DNA from 3 places in the Catellatospora sp. NPDC049111 genome. Region 1 is predicted to be linked to each of the others. Evidence: riboswitches for the same ligand, from Rfam matches in the RefSeq annotation. Region 1 holds a riboswitch; each other region holds the start of a gene.
What was found. A riboswitch is a leader RNA that binds a small molecule or an ion and turns the genes downstream of it on or off. The one in region 1 is predicted to bind cobalamin.

Region 1 (6,703 bases):
ACATCGCCTTCGGCAGCTGCGCCCTGGCGACCTCGGCCGACAGCAGCGGACCGAACCGTGCCATGTCCGTGTGGACCTCGCGCAACCGCGTCCGGCGGCCGTCGGTGCAGACGATGCGGTAGTCGTACGTCGTGGTGACGATGCCGGTGTTGTTGACGACGGTGATGGCCGCGTGCAGCGTCTGCACGTCGTCCCAGCGGTACACCTCGGTGCCCTTGCGGCGCACCCACACGAAGCCGCGCTCGAACACGTGCACCTGGAACCGCCGCGCCTGCTGGGACACGGCCGGGCTGCGCAGCAGCGCCCACAGGAAACCGCCGATCGACGGCAGCGCGATCGCCCACATGATGATCGCGGGAGTCGCGCCGACCTGGTTCTCGCCGGGCGCGGCGCCGGCCGTCACCACGGTCATGATGACGGCCAGCGCCCCGAAGATGACCGCGAGCGTGCCGAGGGCGAACAGGATCACCTTGACCGTCTTGGCCGGGTAGCTCTCCCGGTGCGCGCCCAGGTCGCGGGCGGCGGCCGCCGCGGCGACGTCGGCCGGCACCGCGGCCGGGGTGTCGGTGTGCGCCGTCAGGCCGGGTGTCGTCACGTCGGATCTCCCGTTCAGCGAAGTGTCGCAGCCACGGTAGTGATCCACCGGATCGTCGTGAATCACCCGATCACCCGACGGCTCGCCGCTGCCCGGTCAGCCTTCGAGGCTGCCCTCCGCGTCCAGATAGGCCTGACGGAGCGCGTCCAGCGTGGCCGGGTCCGGTTCGGCCCACAGGCCGCGGTCGGCGGCCTCGATGAGGCGCTCGCTGATGCCGCGCAGCGCCCACGGGTTGGACCGCTCCAGGAACTCGCGGACCTCCGGGTCGAAGACGTACGCCGCCGCCAGCTTCTCGTACATCCAGTCGTCGACGACCCCGGCCGTGGCGTCGTAGCCGAACAGGTAGTCCACGGTCGCGGCCAGCTCGAACGCGCCTTTGTAGCCGTGCCGGCGCATCGCGGCGATCCAGCGCGGGTTGACCACCCGGGCCCGGAAGACGCGCTTGGTCTCCTCGCCCAGGGTGCGCGTCTTCACACTGTCGGGCAGGTGCGAGTCGCCGATCACCGCGGTCGGCGAGGCCCCGGTCAGCGAGCGCACCATCGCGATCATGCCGCCGTGGTACTGGAAGTAGTCGTCGGAGTCGACGATGTCGTGCTCACGGGTGTCGACGTTCTTCGCGGCGACGCTGACCCGGCGGTAGACCCGTTCCAGGTCCTCGCGGGCGGCCCGGCCGTCCAGGTCCCGGCCGTAGGCGTAGCCGCCCCAGACCGCGTACACCTCGGCCAGGTCCTTGTCGTCGCGCCAGTTCCGGGCGTCGATGAGCGGGAGCAGGCCGGCCCCGTACGCCCCCGGCTTGGAGCCGAAGATGCGGGTGGTGGCCCGCCGCCGGTCGCCGTGCTCGGCCTCGTCGGCGCGGGCGTGCGCGCGCACGAAGTTGTCCTCGTCGGCCTCGTCCAGGTCGGCCACCGCCCGCACCGCGTCGTCGATCAGCGCGACGGCGTGCGGGAACGCGTCCCGGAAGAAGCCCGAGATGCGCACCGTCACGTCCACCCGCGGCCGGCCCAGCTCGGACAGCGGCACCACCGCGAACCCGGTCACCCGCCGCGACGCGTCGTCCCAGGTCGGCCGGCAGCCCAGCAGGGCCAGCACTTCGGCGATGTCGTCACCCTGGGTGCGCATCGCCGACGTGCCCCACACCGTCAGCCCGACCGTGCGCGGCCACTCACCGGTGTCCTGCCGGTGCCGGGCCAGCAGCGAGTCCGCCAGTGCCACCCCGACGTCCCACGCGTTGCGCGACGGGATCGCCTTCGGATCGACGGAGTAGAAGTTGCGCCCGGTCGGCAGCACGTTGACCAGGCCGCGGGTCGGCGAGCCGGACGGCCCCGCCGCGACATAACGCCCGTCGAGCGCCTTCAGCACCGCGGTCACCTCGTCCACGGTCGCGTCCAGCCGCGGCACCACCTCGGTCGCGGCGAAGTGCAGCACTGCCTCCACGGCGTCGTCCGGACCGCCCAGCACCTCGGCGACGACCGCCGGGACCTTCGACGGCTCCCAGCCCAGCGTATCGTTGCCGATCACCAGCCGCCGGGCCACGCCCTCGATCAGGTCGACGGCGTCCGCGCCGGTGCGGGCCGGGCCGTCGGCGACGTCGGTCAGGTCCGCGGGCACGGCCGCCACGGCTCCCGGCTCGGCCAGCAGGGCGCGCTCGTCCAGCCCGTACCGGCGGCACAGCGCCGCCCGCAGGCCCGGCAGCGCCCCGCGCACGCCGCCCCACACCTGGTCGGCGCGCAGCACCGCGAGCACCAGGTTGATCCGCGCCTCGCCCTCCGGCGCGCCGCCAAGGATGTGCAGGCCGTCGCGGATCTGCGAGTCCTTGACCTCGCACAGGTAGCCGTCGACGTGCAGGATGAAGTCGTCGAAGTCGTCCTCGCCCGGCATGTCGGCCTGGTGCAGGTCGTGGTGGAGCTGGGCGGCCTGGATCAGGGTCCAGATCTGGGCGCGCACGGCGGGCAGTTTCGTCGGGTCGAGGGCCTGCACGGTGGCGTACTCGTCGAGCAGCTGCTCCAGCTTCGCCATCTCGCCGTACGTCTCGGCACGCGCCATCGGCGGCACCAGGTGGTCCACGATCACCGCGTGCCCCCGCCGCTTGGCCTGGGTGCCCTCGCCCGGGTCGTTGACGATGAACGGGTACACCAGCGGAATGTCCCCGAGCACCGCGTCCGGCGCGCACTCGCGGGACAGGCCCAGCCCCTTGCCCGGCAGCCACTCCAGGGTGCCGTGCTTGCCCAGGTGCACCACCGCGTCCGCGCCGAACTCCTCGTCCAGCCAGCGGTACGCGGCCAGGTAGTGGTGGCTCGGCGCGAGGTCCGGGTCGTGGTAGATGGCGACCGGGTTCTCCCCGAAGCCGCGCGGCGGCTGGATCATCAGCAGCACGTTGCCGAAGCGCAGCGCCGCCAGCACGATCTCGCCCCGGTCCACGTACAGCTCGCCCGGCGGCTCGCCCCACGCCGCCACGATGCCGTCGCGCAGGCTCGCGGGCAGCGCCTGCAGCCAGCGGGTGTGCTCGCGCAGCGGCACCCGGGCCGGGGCCGCCGCGAGCTGCTCCTCGGTCAGCCACTCCACATCGTGGCCACCCGCCGCGATCAGCGTGTGGATCAGCGCGTCCCCGTCCTCCGGGAAGCCCTCACCGAGGTCGTACCCCGCCTCGCGCAGCGCCCGCAGCAGCACCACCGCGCTGGCCGGGGTGTCCAGGCCGACCGCGTTGCCGACCCGCGAGTGCCGGGTCGGGTAGCTGGACAGCACGATCGCGAGCTTCTTGCGCTCGTTCGGCACGTGCCGCAGCCGGGCCTGGCGCACCGCGATGCCCGCGACCCGGGCCGCCCGCTCCGGGTCGGCCGCGTAAACGCCGATGCCGTCCGGGCCGGGCTCCTTGAACGAGAACGGCACCGTGATCAGGCGGCCGTCGAACTCCGGGATCGCCACCTGCATCGCCGCGTCCATCGGGCTCAGCGCCGCGTCCGAGTCCTGCCACACCGCCCGCGGCGAGGTCAGGCACAGCGCCTGCAGCACCGGCACGTCCAGCTCGGACAGTGCCGCCACCGACCAGGCCTCGTCGTCCCCGCCGCCGCTCGCGTCCGCCGGGGTGGTGCCGCCCGCCGCCAGCACCGTCACGATCAGCGCGTCGCAGCCCCGCAGCAGGTCACGCAGCCCGTCCGACACCCCGCGCAGCGAGCCGCAGTACACCGGCAGCGCGTTCGCGCCGGCGTCGTGCAGCGCCCCGGCGAGGGTGTCCACGAACGCCGTGTTCCCGGCCAGCTCGTGCGCCCGGTAGTAGACGATCCCGACGGTCGGCCGGCCGGCCTCGTGCGCCGGGCCGGGGCGCACGCCGTGCTCCGGCGTGGCCCGCGGGGCGTCGAAGCCCTCGCCGGTCATCAGCAGCGTGTCCGACAGGAAGCGGTGCAGCTCGCGCAGGTTGTCCGCACCGCCCTCGACCAGGTACGCCAGCGCCTCCCCGGCCACCCCGGCGGGCACGGTCGACTCGGCCTGCAGCGCGGCGTCGGGCAGCGCCTCCCCGCCCAGCACCACCACCGGCAGCCCGCCGGCGAGCACCGCGTCGAGCCCCGCCGGCCAGGTGCGGCGGCCGCCGAGCAGGCGTACCACCACGAAGCCGACGCCCCGCAGCAGCTCAGGGACGTCACCGGCGTCGAGCCGGGCCGGGTTGCCGATGCGCCAGGGCGCGCCCGACGCCCGGGCGGCGAGCAGCTCGGTGTCCGCAGTGGACAGCAACAAACCCAGGACAGCCGTCATGGCCGCGTACCTCCTGTCGGGGTCCGCGCCCCGGTAGCAGAGTCGATGCGGCGGCCGGAGTCTCCTGACTCCCGGATCGACGCCCGGCCCCGGGCCTTCCCTTGCGGTGGCCTCGGATCTCTCCGACGGGGTGGGGACGGGCTCCCCGGTCACAGTGGCGGGACCGTCTCGGCTCTTCCCCGAGTTCCTCCCTGCCGCCGAGAGCGATCCTAGCGGCAGATAATGGAGCATGGCCTATCAGTGGCTCGCCGGGCTCACCATGGTGGTGCACTTCGCGTTCCTCGCGTACGTCGTCGCAGGCGGATTCCTGGCCTGGTGGCGGCCGTGGCTGATCTGGCCGCACCTGATCGCCGCCGGCTGGGGTTTCGCCACGGTCGTCCTCGGCCTCGACTGCCCCCTGACCTACGTCGAGGACTGGGCCCGCCGCGAAGCCGGTGAGCAGGGCCTGTCCCGCGGCTTCATCGACACGTACCTGACCGGGGTGGTCTACCCCGAACGGTTCACCGTGCCGCTGCAGGTGCTGGCCGGACTGGTCGTACTGACCTCCTGGATCGGCTTCGCCCTGCGCCGCAGGCCCGCCGGCACGGCCGACGTGCCATAGAGTGCCTGGATGATCGAGCAGCTCACGCCCGGCAGGCGTCCCGCGTTCGTCGTCAACGTCGAGGTCCACCTCCATCGCGACGGGCGCTGGCTGCTCATCAAGCGCAGCGAGAACGAGGCGCACGCCGCGGGCCTGCTGTCGGGCGTGGGCGGCAAGGTCGACCTGCCGGCCGGGCCTGCGATCCCCGACGTCCTGGAGCAGACCGCGCGGCGCGAGGTCGCTGAGGAGATCAACGTCGACCTGAGCGGCGTACCGCTGACGTACGTCGAGAGCAGCCTGTTCACCGCCGACGACGGCGACCTGGTCGTCAACGTCGTCTTCGCCGCCCCGCTCCCGGCCGACGCCGAGCCCTTCCCTGCCTCGCCCGACGAGGTCGCCGCGATCGTCCACCTGACCTTCGACGAGGCCGACGCCGACCCGGACCTGCCCCCGTGGCTCCGCCGCAGCCTCCGGCTCGCCACGGAAGCCATCCGTTGATCGGTCAACTTCACTGATTCTTGTCGTACACGGGTTCTAAACCCCTCACCGAGGTCTGCCGCCGTGTGCTCGCCTCGGGCGAACTGCCCGACAACGGCGGCGACCGTCCTCAGCTCGTGCTCACCGTCGACTACGACGGCCTCGCTCAGCGCACCGGCTCGGGGCTGCTCGACAACGGCGCGACGCTTACTCCCGAGACCGTCCGGCGCATAGCCTGCGACGCCCAGGTCATTCCCGCGGTGCTAGGCGGCGACGGGCAGCTCCTCGACCTCGGCCGGACCCGCCGACTCATCAACGGGGCCCTGCGCCGAGCGCTCGTCCTCCGTGACCGGGGCTGCGCCTTCCCGGGCTGCGACCGCCCACCTCGCTGGTGCCAGGGGCACCACATCCGGCACTGGGCCGACGGCGGTCCCACCGACCTCGACAACGCCGTGCTGCTGTGCGGACACCATCATCGCGTCGTCCACCAAGACGACTGGCAGGTCCGGCTCGGCCATGACCGGCGGCCCGAGTTCATCCCGCCGAGCTACGTGGACGCCGCCAGGCTTCCCCGCCGCAACACCTTCCACCTGCGGCCTTAGGTCGCGCCCGAGCACCGATCACACCGGGCCGAGCCGGGCTTCCACTCGGAGAACCGGCAACCGCCCGAGCAAGTGGACGGCCGCCGCTTCGCCTGCTGCTTGACCGGCACACGGTTGGCAAGGCCGGCAGCTCGCCCTCGGCATCCTGCTGGTCGACGCACGCCCTACGGCACGTCGGCAGGCCGACCGGACGCTCCGGAACGATCTCCCTTGCCTGCGGCACTGTGCCGCGATCAGACCACCAGCGTCGCGGCTCGTGCGGCGAGGCCGACGCCCACGAGCAGCACCATCGCGCTCGCGGCGTACGGCCCGGCCAGCCGGAGCCGCCGGAACCGCTCGAATCGCGCCGACCAGCGATCGCGGACCTTGAGCAGCAGCAGGCCCGCGACGGTGAGCGTGCCCGCCATGCCCAGCCCGTAGGCGAGCACGAGCAGGATGCCGAAGCCCGTCCGGCCCAGCGCGATCGCGCCCAGCAACACCACCAGCGCGGACGGGCTGGGCACCAGGCCCGCCGCCACCCCGATCGCGCCGAGCCCGAATCGGCCGCCTCCCGTGCCCTCGGCAGCATGGGAGCCGTCGTGAGAGTGCACCCGGCCGAACAGACCATGCCGATGCCCGTGCCCGTGCCCGTGGCCGTGGCCGTGCTCGTGAGCATGGCCGTGGCCGTGGCCGTGAGCATGGCCGTGGCCGTGGCCGTGAGCA
Region 2 (6,703 bases), on a different contig from region 1:
GGCGCACGGAGACGTATGCCTCGCCGACCGGCGAGTTTGACATCAAGTGCGGTTGAGGTTTTAGCGTCGCGGCTGTGGATCACACAGCTGCCCCGCACCTGGTGGGCATCCGGTTCCGGGAGGCGTTCGGCCGTTACCCGAGCGGGGTCGCGATCATCTGCGCGGCGGGGCCGCAGGGCCCGGTCGGGTTGACCGCCTCCAGCGTCGCGTCGGTGTCGCTCACACCCCCGGCGCTGTCCTTCTCCGTCATGGGCACCCGGTCGGCGCGGCACCTGCTGCAGGCCGAAAGCCTGGTCGTCCACCTGCTGGGGCCTGCGCACGTGGCGGTGGCCCGGGACTTCTCCCGCGCGGGCGGGCCCCGTTTCACCGCCGAGCAGGGCTGGAGCACGCTGCCGACCGGGGAGCCGTTCCTGCCCGGCGCGCTGGCCGCGCTTCGGGTCAGGCCGCTGCGGCAGGTCCCGATCGGCGACGCGACCGTCGTCGTCGCCGGTGTCCTGGACGTCTTCCACGGACCCGACGACGGGCAGCTGATCTACCACGCCAGGAGGTTCCACACCTCACCACTGTCACCGGAGGCAACCTGATGAGACTGTCCCACCTGCTGCGCCCGCGCCTGGTCGCCGGCGCCCACTGCGACCTGCCCTGCGGCGTGTACGACCCGGCCCAGGCCCGGATCGAGGCTGAGTCGATCAAGGCCATCTGCGAGAAGTACCAGGCCAACACGGACCCGGAGTTCCGCACCCGGGCTCTGATCATCAAGGAGCAGCGGTCCGAGCTGGTCAAGCACCACCTGTGGGTGCTGTGGACCGACTACTTCAAGGCCCCGCACTTCGAGAAGTACCCGAACCTGAACCAGCTGTTCAACGAGGCCACCAAGCTGTCCGGCGCCGCCGGCACCAAGGGTCAGGCCGACCCGGCCGTGGCCGAGCAGCTGCTGGGCAGGATCGAGGAGATCTCCAAGATCTTCTGGGAGACCAAGCGGGCCTGAGCCATGATGGGGCACCCCGCGACGACCGCGAGCGAGGTGCCCCATCGCGCAACGCGACTCGATCTACGATGCGACGATGACCTCGACGCCGTCCGCGCATGCCGTCAGCCAGTACGCGACGACGACCGAAAACCTCACCGCTCGCATCGCACTGCATGCCTACGGCACGAACCCGCAGAGTTGGTTCTCCTGGCTCGGCGAGCGGCTCCCGCTGGCCGGCGACGTACTCGAAGTCGGCGCCGGCACCGGAAAACTGTGGACCCACGTGGATCACGTCACCAGAGGGATCCGCCTCACCCTGACGGACTTCTCCGGCGCGATGTGCGAGCAGCTGCGCACCGTCCCCGAAGCGCGTGTGCGGCAGTGCGACGCGACGGACCTGCCGTTCGGCGATGCCGTGTTCGACACCGTGATCGCCAACCACATGCTGTACCACGTCGACGACCCGGCTGCCGCGCTGCGCGAGTTCGCCCGGGTGCTGCGTCCGGGCGGGCGGCTCGCGGTCGCCGTGAACGGCCGCGACCACCTCGAAGAACTCAACGCCATCGGACCGGCAGTCGGTCGCCCCGACCTGGCGCTGCACGCCACCCAGAACGACTTCACCGCCGAGACCGGTCCCGGCTACCTGGCGCGCCTCTTCGCCGACGTCTCGGTCGAGCGCTACCACGGCGACCTCGAAGTCCCCAGCCCCGACCCGGTCCTCACCTATCTCGCCAGCCTGTCGTCCGAACCGCTCACGCCGAAGCAGTTCGCCGCGGCCCGTAACCACCTCCAGGCCCGGATCGATGCCGACGGCAGCTTCCGCGTACGCAAGCACACCGTGCTCATCACAGCCTCAGCAGGGACGACGCAATCCGCCGACCATGTCTAGGCTGTGGCGGTGACTGGTGCCGCGGAAGAGACTCCGGTTCCGGGCGACGCCTCGGCGCACCGGAACTCCGCCCTTCAGGTGATGTCGGAGGTCGATCCGTTGTGGCCGCGGCCGGGCGACCCTCTCGGCCACGACGTCACACCCGTGCCCCGACGGGACCCAGGGTGGGCAACCGTGCTGCGGATCGGAGCCGTCGTGCTGGTGCTCTGGTCGTCGAGCTTCGCTTCTCCGTGCTGGGCGTCTCCCGGCTGCAGCTGTCGAGTCACGACGTGAGCTTTCGGACGCCCGGTCCCGGGTGCGTTGACCTGATCCTGTGATCGCCCCGTTCAGCGAGGTGTCCACCGGTCCGTGTGGATGGCTTCGGCCAGCGGCCGGCGGCGGCGCCAGCCGTGCCGTTCGAGGTCGGGCACGGCTTCGAGGTGGGTGACCGGGCCGAGGCAGAGCCAGGCGACCGGACGGATCCCGGCCGGAATGGCTAGCAGCTCCCGCAGGAACTCCTCGCGGTAGAACGACACCCACCCGACGCCCAACTGCTCCGCCGTGGCCGCCAGCCACAGGTTCTGGATGGCCAGGCACACCGAGTACAGCCCGGCGTCGGCGATCGCGTGCCGGCCCAGCACCGCGGGAGATCCTCGGTCGGGGTCGTAGGTCACCACGACCGACAGCGTCGACTCCAGCACCCCGTCGATCTTGATCCGGGCGAACCGCTCGGCGGCCTCGGCGTCCAGCGTGGCGGCGAACACCTCACGTTCCCGGTGTACGTGCTGATGGAACGCCTCCCGCAGCGGCCGGTCGCGGACCACGACGAAATCCCACGGCTGCGTCAGGCCGACGCTGGGCGCGGCGTGCGCCGCCTCCAGGACCCGGTCCAGCACGTCGACCGAGATCGCGGCCCCCGTGAACTGTCCACGCACGTCCCGGCGGCGGTGGATGACGTCGTAGAACTCGCTGACCATGGGCAGGCTCCCGCTGCTGTCGGGCTCCGGGCAGGCCGGGGCCGTGGACGCGAGGCCGGTCTTCGGACTCCCAGATCGACGCCCTCCGCCCGCCTTCCCAGCCGGTCAGGCCAGTGGCTGCGCGTACTGCGCGTGGGCGGCAGCTCCCTGGTCACCGCGGCGGGCCCGTGCCGGACACGTTACCGCCGACGCCGAGCAGCACCGCCATCGGCGCGGCCACGACCGGATACGCGACCAACCGCAGACCCACCGGCTCGGGTGGCCCGTTCGTCACGAATGCACGGTCGCCTCACGTCCCGCGAGCAAGCGACTGCCGTGGATACTGGACCGATGGACGGGGAGGAACCGCTGGTGGGCGGCCGGATGACGGCCGGCATCGTGCGCCGCGGCGGCCACGTGCACCGGCCGATGGGCTCGTGGTCGCCGGCGGTGCACGAGTTTCTCGGCCACCTGGAGTCGGTCGGATTCGCCGGTTCGCCGCGGTTCGTGGGTGTCGAGGGCGGTCACGAGGTTTTGACATACCTGTCCGGGGACGTGGCGGTGGATCCGCAGTGGCAGCCCGGCCGTGGTGCCCGCCTGCCGGGGTACGCCCGCACGGACCGAGCCCTGACCGAGGCGGCGAAGCTGATCAGGCGGCTGCACCACGCGGCAGCCGGGTTCAGCCCGACGATCACCGCTTACCGCTTCCATCCGTGTGCGCCCCGCCCGGGACAGATCGTCTCCCACGGTGACCTCGGACCGTGGAACACCGTCTACCGGGCGGGGATCCCGGTGGCGTTCATCGACTGGGACGCCACGCAGCCGGTGGACCCGCTCGACGACCTGGCGGCGGCCGCGTGGAGTTTCGTGCCGCTGTGCCCACCCGGGCAACTACGCGAAGCCGACTTCGACCCCCTGCCGGACCTGCCGAGGCGGCTTCGCCTGTTCGTCGACGCGTACGGGCTCGCCGACAGGCAGGCGATGCTGCCCGCTCTGCAACGGGCCAAACTGCACGAGGTCGAGCGCGTCAAGTACGCGCCGCTCGCACCAGCCGAGGCGGCCGCCTCCCTGGAGTACTACGCCGGTCAGCTGCGGTGGCTTCATGACGTCTCCGCCGACCTGGGATCCTGCCTGTAGAGCGGTGCCGTGCGGCTCCACGGTCAGCTCGGATCGGCCGGATAAACCTTCCCACGGGCGCGCAGCAGGGCCGAGATGTCGATGATCTGGTCGGGCCGGCACGCGGTCGATCGAATCGCGGCGGAGACCTCAGCGCCCCGCCTGGGTGCCGCGCACCGACGCGGCCACCGCGATGACCACCACCGCGAACAGCCCGACGACGACAGACGGCACCGTCGCCAGGCAGGCCAGCCGCCAGCTCAGCGACCTCGTGGCGAACCAGCCGAGCAGCGCGCCGAACGCGAGCGCGAACAACAGGGCGAAGCCGAGGGCCAGCCGCGCCTGTGCCCGCCGCTCGCCTGCCCGGCCAGTCGAGGCGGCACCGGCGCCGAGCGCCGCGCCCTGACCTAGTCCGGCCGGCAGCACGGCGATCGTCAGTATCGCCGCCGAAGGCGAGAACGCGACGATCACTGCACCGAGCAGCATCAGCACGAGCGCCGATCCGGTCACCGCCGCAGGCGCCCGCCGCCCGAGCAGGTAACCGGCCGCGAATCCCGACACGATGGCGGCCAACTGCGCGACAACGACGGTCGTCAGCCCGGTCGCCGTCAGGCCGAGGGCCTGCCGGGCCGCGCCGAGCAGCGGACCGATCAGGACGGCGAGCTGGCACGCGGCGACCATCGCGCCCAGCCCGGCACCGACGAGCAGCCACGACGACCGGCCGGGAGGCGGCACAGGTGGCGGTACCACGGACGGCGTCGGCTGGCGGATCTGTTCACTCATCGCGCCATATTAGGACTCGCCAAAAGTTATGATCACATGTCGTCCGATATGGAGGGAAAGTCGATGGCGCGGCGCAAAAACCCTTCCGGGTGCGGGTGTCTGATGCTCATCCTGCTGGGGCCGTTCCTCGCGAGTCTGGCGATCTCCATTCCCGGAACGATCCTCGCCTCGCCCGCGATCGTGGCGTTCCTGCTGGCCGAGGACCCCGGCCAGATCGGGGCGTACCCGTCGTGGGTGGGTCGGTGTGGCGCTCGCGCCGGTCGTGGCCTACCTCGTGGTCCGGTTCGCCGGACGCGGCAGGGTGCACCCCCGGCACCAGGTCCATCTCGTCCGCGCCGGCGTCCTGACGGCGCTTGCCGCAGGCACCGCGCTGCTGGCGCTGGTGCTGCACCAGCGCTATCTCGGCGGCACGGTGCCCCCGGTCACGGCCGGCAAGCAGCCGCTGACGCTGGAGACGTCACTGCCGCTGGTCGGTCCGGTCGCCGCCGGCACGACGGCCCTGGTGTTCTACTTCGTGCTGCGGCTGCTCGACCGCAAGCTGCCGCGCCGGACGCAGGCCGCGCCACAGCGCCCGACCGCGTGGGCCGACCCGCGACCCCAGGAGATCTGGTGGGGTGAGATCGAGTTCCGCGACGGCGACGGGTCCAAGGACCGGCCGTTCGTCGTGCTGCGTGTGCATCCCGACCACCTGGAGGTCCTGCAGATCACGTCGAAGGACAAGTCGCACCGCGGCGACCATGTTCCGTTCTGGACAGGCAGCGCCGACCCGTACGCCGTCGAGGACGGCTTCCTCGAACTCGTGGTCCGGCGGGTGAGCCGGTTCGACCTGCGACGCCGGGATGTAGCGTACTGCCCGGACGAGATCTGGCACCGGGTGCGCTCGACCCGGGCGGCCGACGCGCCGCGATCCCGGACGGCGTGATCCCGGACGGCCGCTCGGCGCGAATCGACGGCTGCGGAAAGGAGACCGCCGGTGGGACTGCAGGCGCCACTGTGGCGGGCCGTCACCGTGTTCCGGGTGGCCGCGCTGGTGTACGCCACGATCCTCATGCTGGCCGGGTTCCGCGACTTCACCCGGCCCTGGCTGGGCTGGGCGGTGCTCGCGGCGATGACCGCCTGGACCGCCGTCACCGGCGTGCGCTACCACGATCCCGCCGGCCGCAACCGGGCCTGGCTGGCGGCCGACCTGGCCGTCACCCTTGCCTGCCTGCTCGCGTCCAACCTGGTCGTGTCGCCCGAACGCCTGGCCTCGGGCGGGCCGACGCTGCCGATGGCCTGGGTCGCCGGCGCGGTGCTGGTGTGGGCGCTGCGCGGCGGCCGCCGGGCGGGCGGGATCGCCGCGCTGATCCTCGGCGCGGCCGACCTGTTCCTGCGCGGCGAGATCACCTCGGCGACCGCGAACGGCACGGTGCTGCTGCTGCTCGCGGGCGGGGTCATGGGGTACGTGTCCCGGCTGACCGACGACGCCGAGACCCGGATGCAGCGGGCCGTGGAACTGGACGCCGCGACCCGCGAGCGCGAGCGGCTGGCCCGCGGCATCCACGACTCCGTGCTGCAGGTGCTCGCCCTGGTGCAGCGCCGCGGCACGGAGCTGGGCGGCGAGGCCGCGGAGCTGGGGCGGCTGGCCGGGGAGCAGGAGGCGGTGCTGCGCTCGCTGGTGGGCGTGCAGGACGAGGCGGCGGCCGCGGGCAGCGCGGACCTGCGCCTGCTGCTGGGACGGTACGGCTCCCCGCGGGTCACCGTCGCCATGCCCGCGACGCCGGTGCTGCTGCCCGCGGCGATCGCGGCAGAGGTCGCCGCGGCGGCCGGCAGCGCGCTGGACAACGTGGCCGTCCACTGCGGTCCCGAGACGCGGGCCTGGGTGCTGGTCGAGCAGGAGCCCGACGCGGTCACGGTGTCGATCCGCGACGACGGGCCGGGCATCACGCCGGGCCGGCTCGCCGAGGCCGCGGCGTCGGGACGGCTCGGGGTGGCGCAGTCGATCCAGGGCCGCATCCGCGACCTGGGCGG
Region 3 (6,703 bases), on a different contig from region 1:
TCCTTGGCGACCCGGTTGAGGGTGATCCCGGCGGCCTTGTACGACGCCAGCATCAGGCCCGAGCAGTCGTAGGTGTTCGGACCCTCGTCGCCCCAGCGGTAGGGCTTGCCGCGCTGGCTGAGCGCGAACAGGACGGCCTTCTGCGCCTTGGCCGCGGCGACCAGGCCGGCGTTGCTCTTGCCGGGGCTGTAGTTGCCGAGGTTCTGCTCCTGGATCTCACGCAGCCGGTCCGCTTCGGACTGGAGCTCGGCGAGCCGCCGCTTCAGCTCCAGGAACGCGACCTCTTTGCGCTTGAACTCCTTCTCCACGGCCGAATACGCCGTGGAGGCGTCCTGCTCGGCGGTGATGGCCGTGGTGAGCACCGTGTAGGCCTGGCGCTCGGCCTGCTGCGCGGTGGCGAGGTCGTTGAGCACGGCCTCGGTCTCCGGCGTGGACTCGGTGCGCGGGATCAGCTGACCCAGCTCGCCGAGCGAGTCGCCCAGCCGCGGCGGAGCCTTCACGGCTGCCTGGTATTCGGCGACGGCTGCGGCCTCGGCGGCCTCCTTGGCCACCCGCAGCGTGTCGGCGGTGGCCCGCCAGGCGTAGTCGGCCATCGCCTTGGCCACGACCGAGTTGCTGTAGTTCTGGTACAGCTCGCTGCGGCGGGCGCCGAGCACGGACAGCTCCAGCTCGGCGGCGCTGTACTGCGCCAGCAGCGCGGCGTGGGCGGTCAGCGGCTGGGTGCGCGGCATGCTCAGCGAGCCGAACGGCAGCGTCGGCAGCCCGTCGGGCTGGGGACGCAGGCCGGCGTCCGGAATCGAGGTGATCTTCGAGCCGATCGGCGGGTCAGCGGATGCGGGCATGGCGATGCCACCGGCGATGAGCGCGCTGAGAACAGCCGAGCCCACCGCGACCTGACTCTGCCGTCGAGCCTGCCCGCTGCGACGCTTGGACATCGTTGGCCCCGTCCTCCCCGTTGGTCCCACAAGGTTCCTACCGGAAATCAGGATCGCTGTCGACCCTTCTGTCCCGGTGGCGTCAAGCTGAACAGCAGCTGTCAAGGGCAGCAGCAGGCACGTCGGCGGCACGTCGTAGGCTCACTGCCATGGACGTTGGTTTGAAGCGGGAGCTGGAGCAGAAGGTCTACGCCGGGGAGCGGCTCAGCCGCGAGGACGGCGAGGCGCTCTACGCGAGTGACGATCTGGCCTGGCTGGGGCGGCTCGCGCACCACGTCCGGACGGAGAAGAACGGCGACCGGGTGATGTTCAACGTCAACCGGCACCTGAACCTGACGAACGTCTGCTCGGCCAGCTGCGCTTACTGCTCCTTCCAGCGCAAGCCCGGTGAGAAGGACGCCTACACCATGCGGGTGGAGCAGGCCGTCGCCAAGGCGCTGGAGATGAAGGACGAGCAGCTCACCGAGCTGCACATCGTCAACGGTCTGCACCCGACGCTGCCGTGGCGCTACTACCCGCGCGTGCTCAAGGAGCTCAAGCAGGCCCTGCCGAACGTCAAGCTGAAGGCGTTCACCGCGACCGAGGTGCAGTGGTTCGAGAAGATCTCCGGCCTGACCGCCGACGCGATCCTCGACGAGCTGATGGAGGCGGGCCTGGAGTCGCTGACCGGCGGTGGCGCCGAGATCTTCGACTGGGAGGTCCGCCAGCACATCGTCGACCACGCCTGCCACTGGGAGGACTGGTCGCGCATCCACCGCCTGGCGCACAGCAAGGGCCTGCGCACCCCCTCGACGATGCTCTACGGCCACATCGAGGAGCCGCGGCACCGCGTCGACCACGTGCTGCGCCTGCGCGAACTGCAGGACGAGACCGGCGGCTTCACCGTCTTCATCCCGCTGCGCTACCAGCACGACTTCCACGACAGCGCGGACGGCAAGATCCGCAACCGGATCCAGGCGCGCACCACGATGGCGAGCCCGGCCGAGTCGCTCAAGACGTTCGCGGTGTCCCGGCTGATGCTGGACAACTTCGACCACATCAAGTGCTTCTGGGTCATGCACGGCCTGTCGCTGGCCCAGCTGTCGCTGAACTTCGGCGTCGACGACCTGGACGGCTCGGTCGTCGAGTACAAGATCACGCACGACGCGGACTCGTACGGCACGCCGAACACGATGCACCGCGACGACCTGCTCCACCTGATCTGGGACGCGGGCTTCAGCCCGGTCGAGCGGGACACCCGCTACCAGGTCGTCAAGGAGTACGGCGCGCCGGTCAGCATGGCCGAGCGGCGCAGCGAGCCGCAGCAGGTCTGGGCCTGACGGGTGGCCGATCCGCAGAGCCCGGCCGAGGAGCAGCGCAAGGGCCCGCGGCGGGACGCGTCCGGGCGCATCGTCTCGCTCACCGACCTGGTGGCGTACGCGCTGGCCGGGTTCGCCATCAGCGTGCTCGGCATGATCGCCTTCGACGGCCTGTTCGCCCTGCTCGGCATGGGCGAGTTCGGTGACCTCACCGGCTGGCTCGCGGTGATCTTCCCGGCGATCATCTTCGTGGAGCAGTTCAAAGCGGCGGCGGGCCACCGCGGGCGGCTCGCCGTGGCCCCGGCCGCCGGTCTGGTGGCCGTGGTGCTCGGCGTGCTCGCGGTGGGCGTGGCGTCGGGCTTGCCGCCGCTGGTCTCCGGCGGGCTGGGCGCGCTGGTCACCACGGTGGTGTACGCCGTGCTCTGGCACCTCGGCCTGGCGGCCGCCGAACGGGGCTGACCGGCCCCTCGCGCGGGGCTGACCGAGGCCCGGCAGGTTCGGCGGCTACCCTGGACCGGTGAGTCCTGCTGTCAAGTACACGCTCGCCAGGCTGATGCTCTTCCTGGCCGTCTTCGCCGCGCTGTGGTTCGTGCCGAACCTGAGCATGCTGCTCAAGCTGATGATCGCCATCCTGGTCTCGGCGGCGGCGAGCTATTTCCTGCTGCGCAACCTGCGTGACGACGTGGCGGCCCAGGTCGAGGGCGCGGTGGACCGCCGCAGGGCCGAGAAGGACCGGCTGCGTGCCGCCCTGGCCGGCGAGACCGAGCCCGGCGAAGACGTGCCCGCCGCCGAGGCCGAAGAGGTCCACAAGACCCAGGCGTGATGAGCCTGCGCACATCCTCCACTCCGCGTCGCGAGCATCGGCACGGGTGTGTATTAGCGTGTCGGCTGACTGTCCCGCAGCGAAGCCGGTGTGAACCCGGCGCTGTCCCGCAACTGTGATCCCACCTCGGTGGGCGAGCCAGGTCGCCTGCGGCAGTCGCGAACCACGCTCTCGAGGAAGGGCGTCTCGCGGACCGGGCTGCCCCACCTGATCGGGCCCTGTCGGCGAAGGACCTGCCTCGACCGATAGGAGGATCAGTGCGTACCCGTTTCCTGTCCCGCCGCGCGTTCGGCGCGCTGGCCGCAGCCGGCCTCGTCGCCGCGCTCGGGGCCTGCGCCACGAACGACCCGGCGACCCCTGCCCCGTCGAACGCCGCCGCGGCGTACCCGGTGACCGTCGGCTCGGTGACGCTGCCCGCGCAGCCGGTGAAGATCGTCTCGCTGTCGCCGACGACGACCGAGATGCTCTTCGCGATCGGCGCCGGCGGCCAGGTCGTCGCCGTCGACGACAACTCGAACTTCCCGGCGAACGCGCCGAAGACGGAGCTGTCGGGCTTCCAGCCCAACGCCGAGGCCGTCGCCGCCAAGAGCCCCGACCTGGTCGTGCTCAGCACCGACGCCAACAACGTGGTCGCCCAGCTGACCACCCTCAAGATCCCGGTTTACGTGGCCCCGGCCGCCGTGACGCTGGACGACACGTACCAGCAGCTCGCCGAGCTGGGTGAGCTGACCGGCCACAAGGCCGAGGCGGCCGCGCTCGGCCAGAAAATGAAGGACGACATCGCCAAGCTGGTCAAGGACCTGCCGAAGCGCGCGACCCCGCTGTCCTACTACTACGAGCTGGACCCGACGCTGTACTCGGTGACCTCGAAGACGTTCATCGGCTCGCTGTTCGAGCTGGCCGGGCTGAAGAACGTGGCCGACGCCGCCGACACCAAGGGCAGCGGCTACCCGCAGCTCACCGCCGAGTCGCTGGTCAAGTCGAACCCGGACCTGATCTTCCTGGCCGACACCAAGTGCTGCCAGCAGAACCTGGACACCGTCAAGGCCCGTGCGGGCTGGGCCGGCATGACCGCGGTCAGCAAGGGCCAGGTCATCGCGCTGGACGACGACATCGCCTCGCGCTGGGGCCCCCGCGTCGTCGACCTGATCCGCGCGATCGTCGACGCCGCGAACAAGGTCCCGGCCTGACGTGACGACACTGCGACCGGCACGGCTGCGTCCCGGGTGGCTCGCCGCCGGGATCGGAGCCGTGCTGGTCGCGCTCGTCGCCGGGGTCGCCCTGGGTCCGGTGACGCTGCCGCCCGGCTCGGTCGCGGCGGAGCTGCTCAACCTGATCCCCGGCGTGGACCTGCCGTCGGGGCTGAACGAGCGCGAGATCGCCATCATCACCGAGCTGCGGCTGCCCCGGGTGGTGCTGGGCCTGCTGGTCGGCGCGATGCTGTCCCTGGCCGGCGGCTGCTACCAGGGCGTCTTCCGCAACCCGCTGGCCGACCCGTACCTGCTCGGTGTCGCCGCAGGAGCCGGGCTCGGCGCGACCATGGCGATCGCGTTCCGGGCCGGGGCCGTGCTGCCGCTGGCCGCGTTCGCCGGGGCGGGTATCGCGGTCGTGGTCACCTACCTGCTCGGGGTGGCCGGCGGGCGGGACCGCTCGTCGGCGACGCTGATCCTGGCCGGGGTCGCCGTGTCGAGTTTCCTCGCCGCGATCCAGACGTACCTGCTCCAGCGCAATGTGGACACCATCCGCGAGGTGTACTCCTGGCTGCTCGGGCGGCTGGCCACCAACGGCTGGCACGAGGTGACGCTGCTGCTGCCGTACGCGGTGGTCACCACGGTCGTGGTGCTGGCCCTGCGCCGGGAGCTGGACGTGCTCAGCGTCGGCGACACCGAGGCGGCGAGCCTGGGCCTGCACCCGCAGCGCTCCCGGTTGATCCTGCTGGCCGCGGCCTCGCTGGGCACCGCCGCCGCGGTCGCCGTGTCGGGGCTGATCGGCTTCGTGGGCATCATCGTGCCGCACGTGGTGCGCCTGCTGGCCGGTGGCTCGTACCGCTCGATCCTGCCGCTGTCGCTGCTGTTCGGCGCGGCCTTCCTGGCCCTGGCCGACCTGGCCGCGCGTACCCTGATCGCCCCGGGCGAGCTGCCGATCGGCGTGGTCACCGCGTTCTTCGGCGCGCCGTTCTTCATCCTGGTGCTGCGCTCGACCCGGCGGGTGAGCGTCTGATGCTGGCCGTCGAGGACGTCCGGGTGACCCTGGGCGACGCCGAGATCCTGCACGGCGTGGACCTGACCGTGGCCTCCGGCGAGTGGGTCACCGTGATCGGCCCCAACGGCGCGGGCAAGTCGACCCTGCTGCGGGCCGTGGGCGGGGCGGTGCCACACCACGGAAAGATCATCATCGACGGTACGCCCACCACGGCGCTACCGCGCCGCCGCCGCGCCCAGCTCGTGGCCACGGTGGCGCAGCAGCCCGTGGTGCCACCCGGGATGCGGGTGCTCGACTATGTGCTGCTCGGGCGCACCCCCTACATCGCCCCGCTGGGCCGCGAGTCGGCGCAGGATCTGTCCATCGTGGAGCAGGTGCTCGACTCCCTGGAGCTGCGCCGGTTCATCGGCCGTGAGCTGGAGACGCTGTCCGGCGGCGAGCGCCAGCGGGTGTTCCTGGCCCGCGCGCTGGCCCAGGGCGCGCCGCTGCTGCTGCTCGACGAGCCCACCTCGGCCCTGGACATCGGCCACCAGCAGGAGGTCCTGGAACTGGTCGACCGGCTGCGCAAGGACCGCGCGCTGACCGTGCTGGCCACCATGCACGACCTGTCCGTGGCCGGCGAGTACGCCGACCGCCTCGTGCTGCTGGCCGAGGGCCGGGTCGCCGCCGACGGGCCGCCGGAGCAGGTGCTCACCGAGGAACTGCTCGCCCTGCACTACCGCGCCCGGGTGCGGGTGATCGCGGGCGAGTTCGGCCCGATCGTGGTCCCTGTCCGCGTCAACTGATCTCGCGTACCGCCGCGAGCGCCCGGTCCACGTCGGCCTCGTTCGTCACGATCGACGTCCCGAACCGCAGGTAGGACGGGTTGTACGGCGTCGTGCTGGTGATGACGTCCTTGGCCGCCAAGACGGAGACCGCCGCCGCCGGGCTCATCGACGTCAGCTCGCAGCAGACCAGCCCCGCGGACAGCTCGGGCGACCTCGGCGTGATCAGCTTGACGCCGCCGATGGCGGCCAGGCCTTCCTTGAGCCGGGTGGCCAGCTCGGTGGTGCGCGACGCGACGCGGGCGCGGGTCAGCGCGGCGTGGAAGTCGAACGCCTGCTCCAGCGCCCACAGGTGCTCGAAGTTGTGGTAGCCGCCAGGCGACGCCGACGGCGCGGGCAGCGCCGGGTCGAACCCCAGCCAGTTGGCGAACCCGGCCTGCTCGAACGTGGGGATGGCGGGCCGGAACCGGGCCCACGCCTCGGCGCGGCCCCAGATCATGCCCGTGCCGCGCGGGCCGAACAGCCACTTGTGGCAGCCCGAGACGAGGAAGTCGCAGCCCAGGTCGACGGCGCTCGCGTCGACCGCGCCGAAGCCGTGCACCCCGTCCACACACAGCAGCGCCCGCCGGTCCGGCGGCAGGTCGCGGTTGTGTGCGGCGAGCACGTCGGCGATCGCCCGGA

Region 2: another riboswitch for cobalamin. It lies ahead of bluB (5,6-dimethylbenzimidazole synthase); the one in region 1 lies ahead of cobN (cobaltochelatase subunit CobN).
Region 3: another riboswitch for cobalamin. It lies ahead of AB0B66_RS27995 (ABC transporter substrate-binding protein); the one in region 1 lies ahead of cobN (cobaltochelatase subunit CobN).

The regions. Positions count from the first base shown of each region.
Region 1 is NZ_JBEZEB010000002.1:380,937-387,639, reverse strand. Features, by position in the region: gene AB0B66_RS04310 (DUF6585 family protein) at 1-595, opposite strand, end outside; gene cobN (cobaltochelatase subunit CobN) at 692-4,342, opposite strand; cobalamin riboswitch at 4,381-4,570, opposite strand; gene AB0B66_RS04300 (DUF2784 domain-containing protein) at 4,572-4,943, shown strand; gene AB0B66_RS04295 (NUDIX domain-containing protein) at 4,953-5,420, shown strand; gene AB0B66_RS04290 (DUF222 domain-containing protein) at 5,441-6,001, shown strand; gene AB0B66_RS04285 (hypothetical protein) at 6,235-6,703, opposite strand, start outside.
Region 2 is NZ_JBEZEB010000016.1:87,149-93,851, forward strand. Features, by position in the region: gene AB0B66_RS22565 (flavin reductase family protein) at 75-584, shown strand; gene sodN (superoxide dismutase, Ni) at 584-988, shown strand; gene AB0B66_RS22575 (class I SAM-dependent methyltransferase) at 1,065-1,859, shown strand; gene bluB (5,6-dimethylbenzimidazole synthase) at 2,186-2,815, opposite strand; cobalamin riboswitch at 2,875-3,005, opposite strand; gene AB0B66_RS22585 (hypothetical protein) at 2,967-3,089, opposite strand; gene AB0B66_RS22590 (phosphotransferase) at 3,146-3,931, shown strand; gene AB0B66_RS22595 (hypothetical protein) at 4,061-4,693, opposite strand; gene AB0B66_RS22600 (hypothetical protein) at 4,938-5,615, shown strand; gene AB0B66_RS22605 (DUF5931 domain-containing protein) at 5,667-6,703, shown strand, end outside.
Region 3 is NZ_JBEZEB010000025.1:22,323-29,025, forward strand. Features, by position in the region: gene AB0B66_RS27975 (C40 family peptidase) at 1-935, opposite strand, end outside; gene mqnE (aminofutalosine synthase MqnE) at 1,085-2,254, shown strand; gene AB0B66_RS27985 (hypothetical protein) at 2,258-2,692, shown strand; gene AB0B66_RS27990 (DUF4229 domain-containing protein) at 2,751-3,056, shown strand; cobalamin riboswitch at 3,096-3,226, shown strand; gene AB0B66_RS27995 (ABC transporter substrate-binding protein) at 3,329-4,246, shown strand; gene AB0B66_RS28000 (iron ABC transporter permease) at 4,248-5,276, shown strand; gene AB0B66_RS28005 (ABC transporter ATP-binding protein) at 5,276-6,043, shown strand; gene AB0B66_RS28010 (aminotransferase class V-fold PLP-dependent enzyme) at 6,036-6,703, opposite strand, start outside.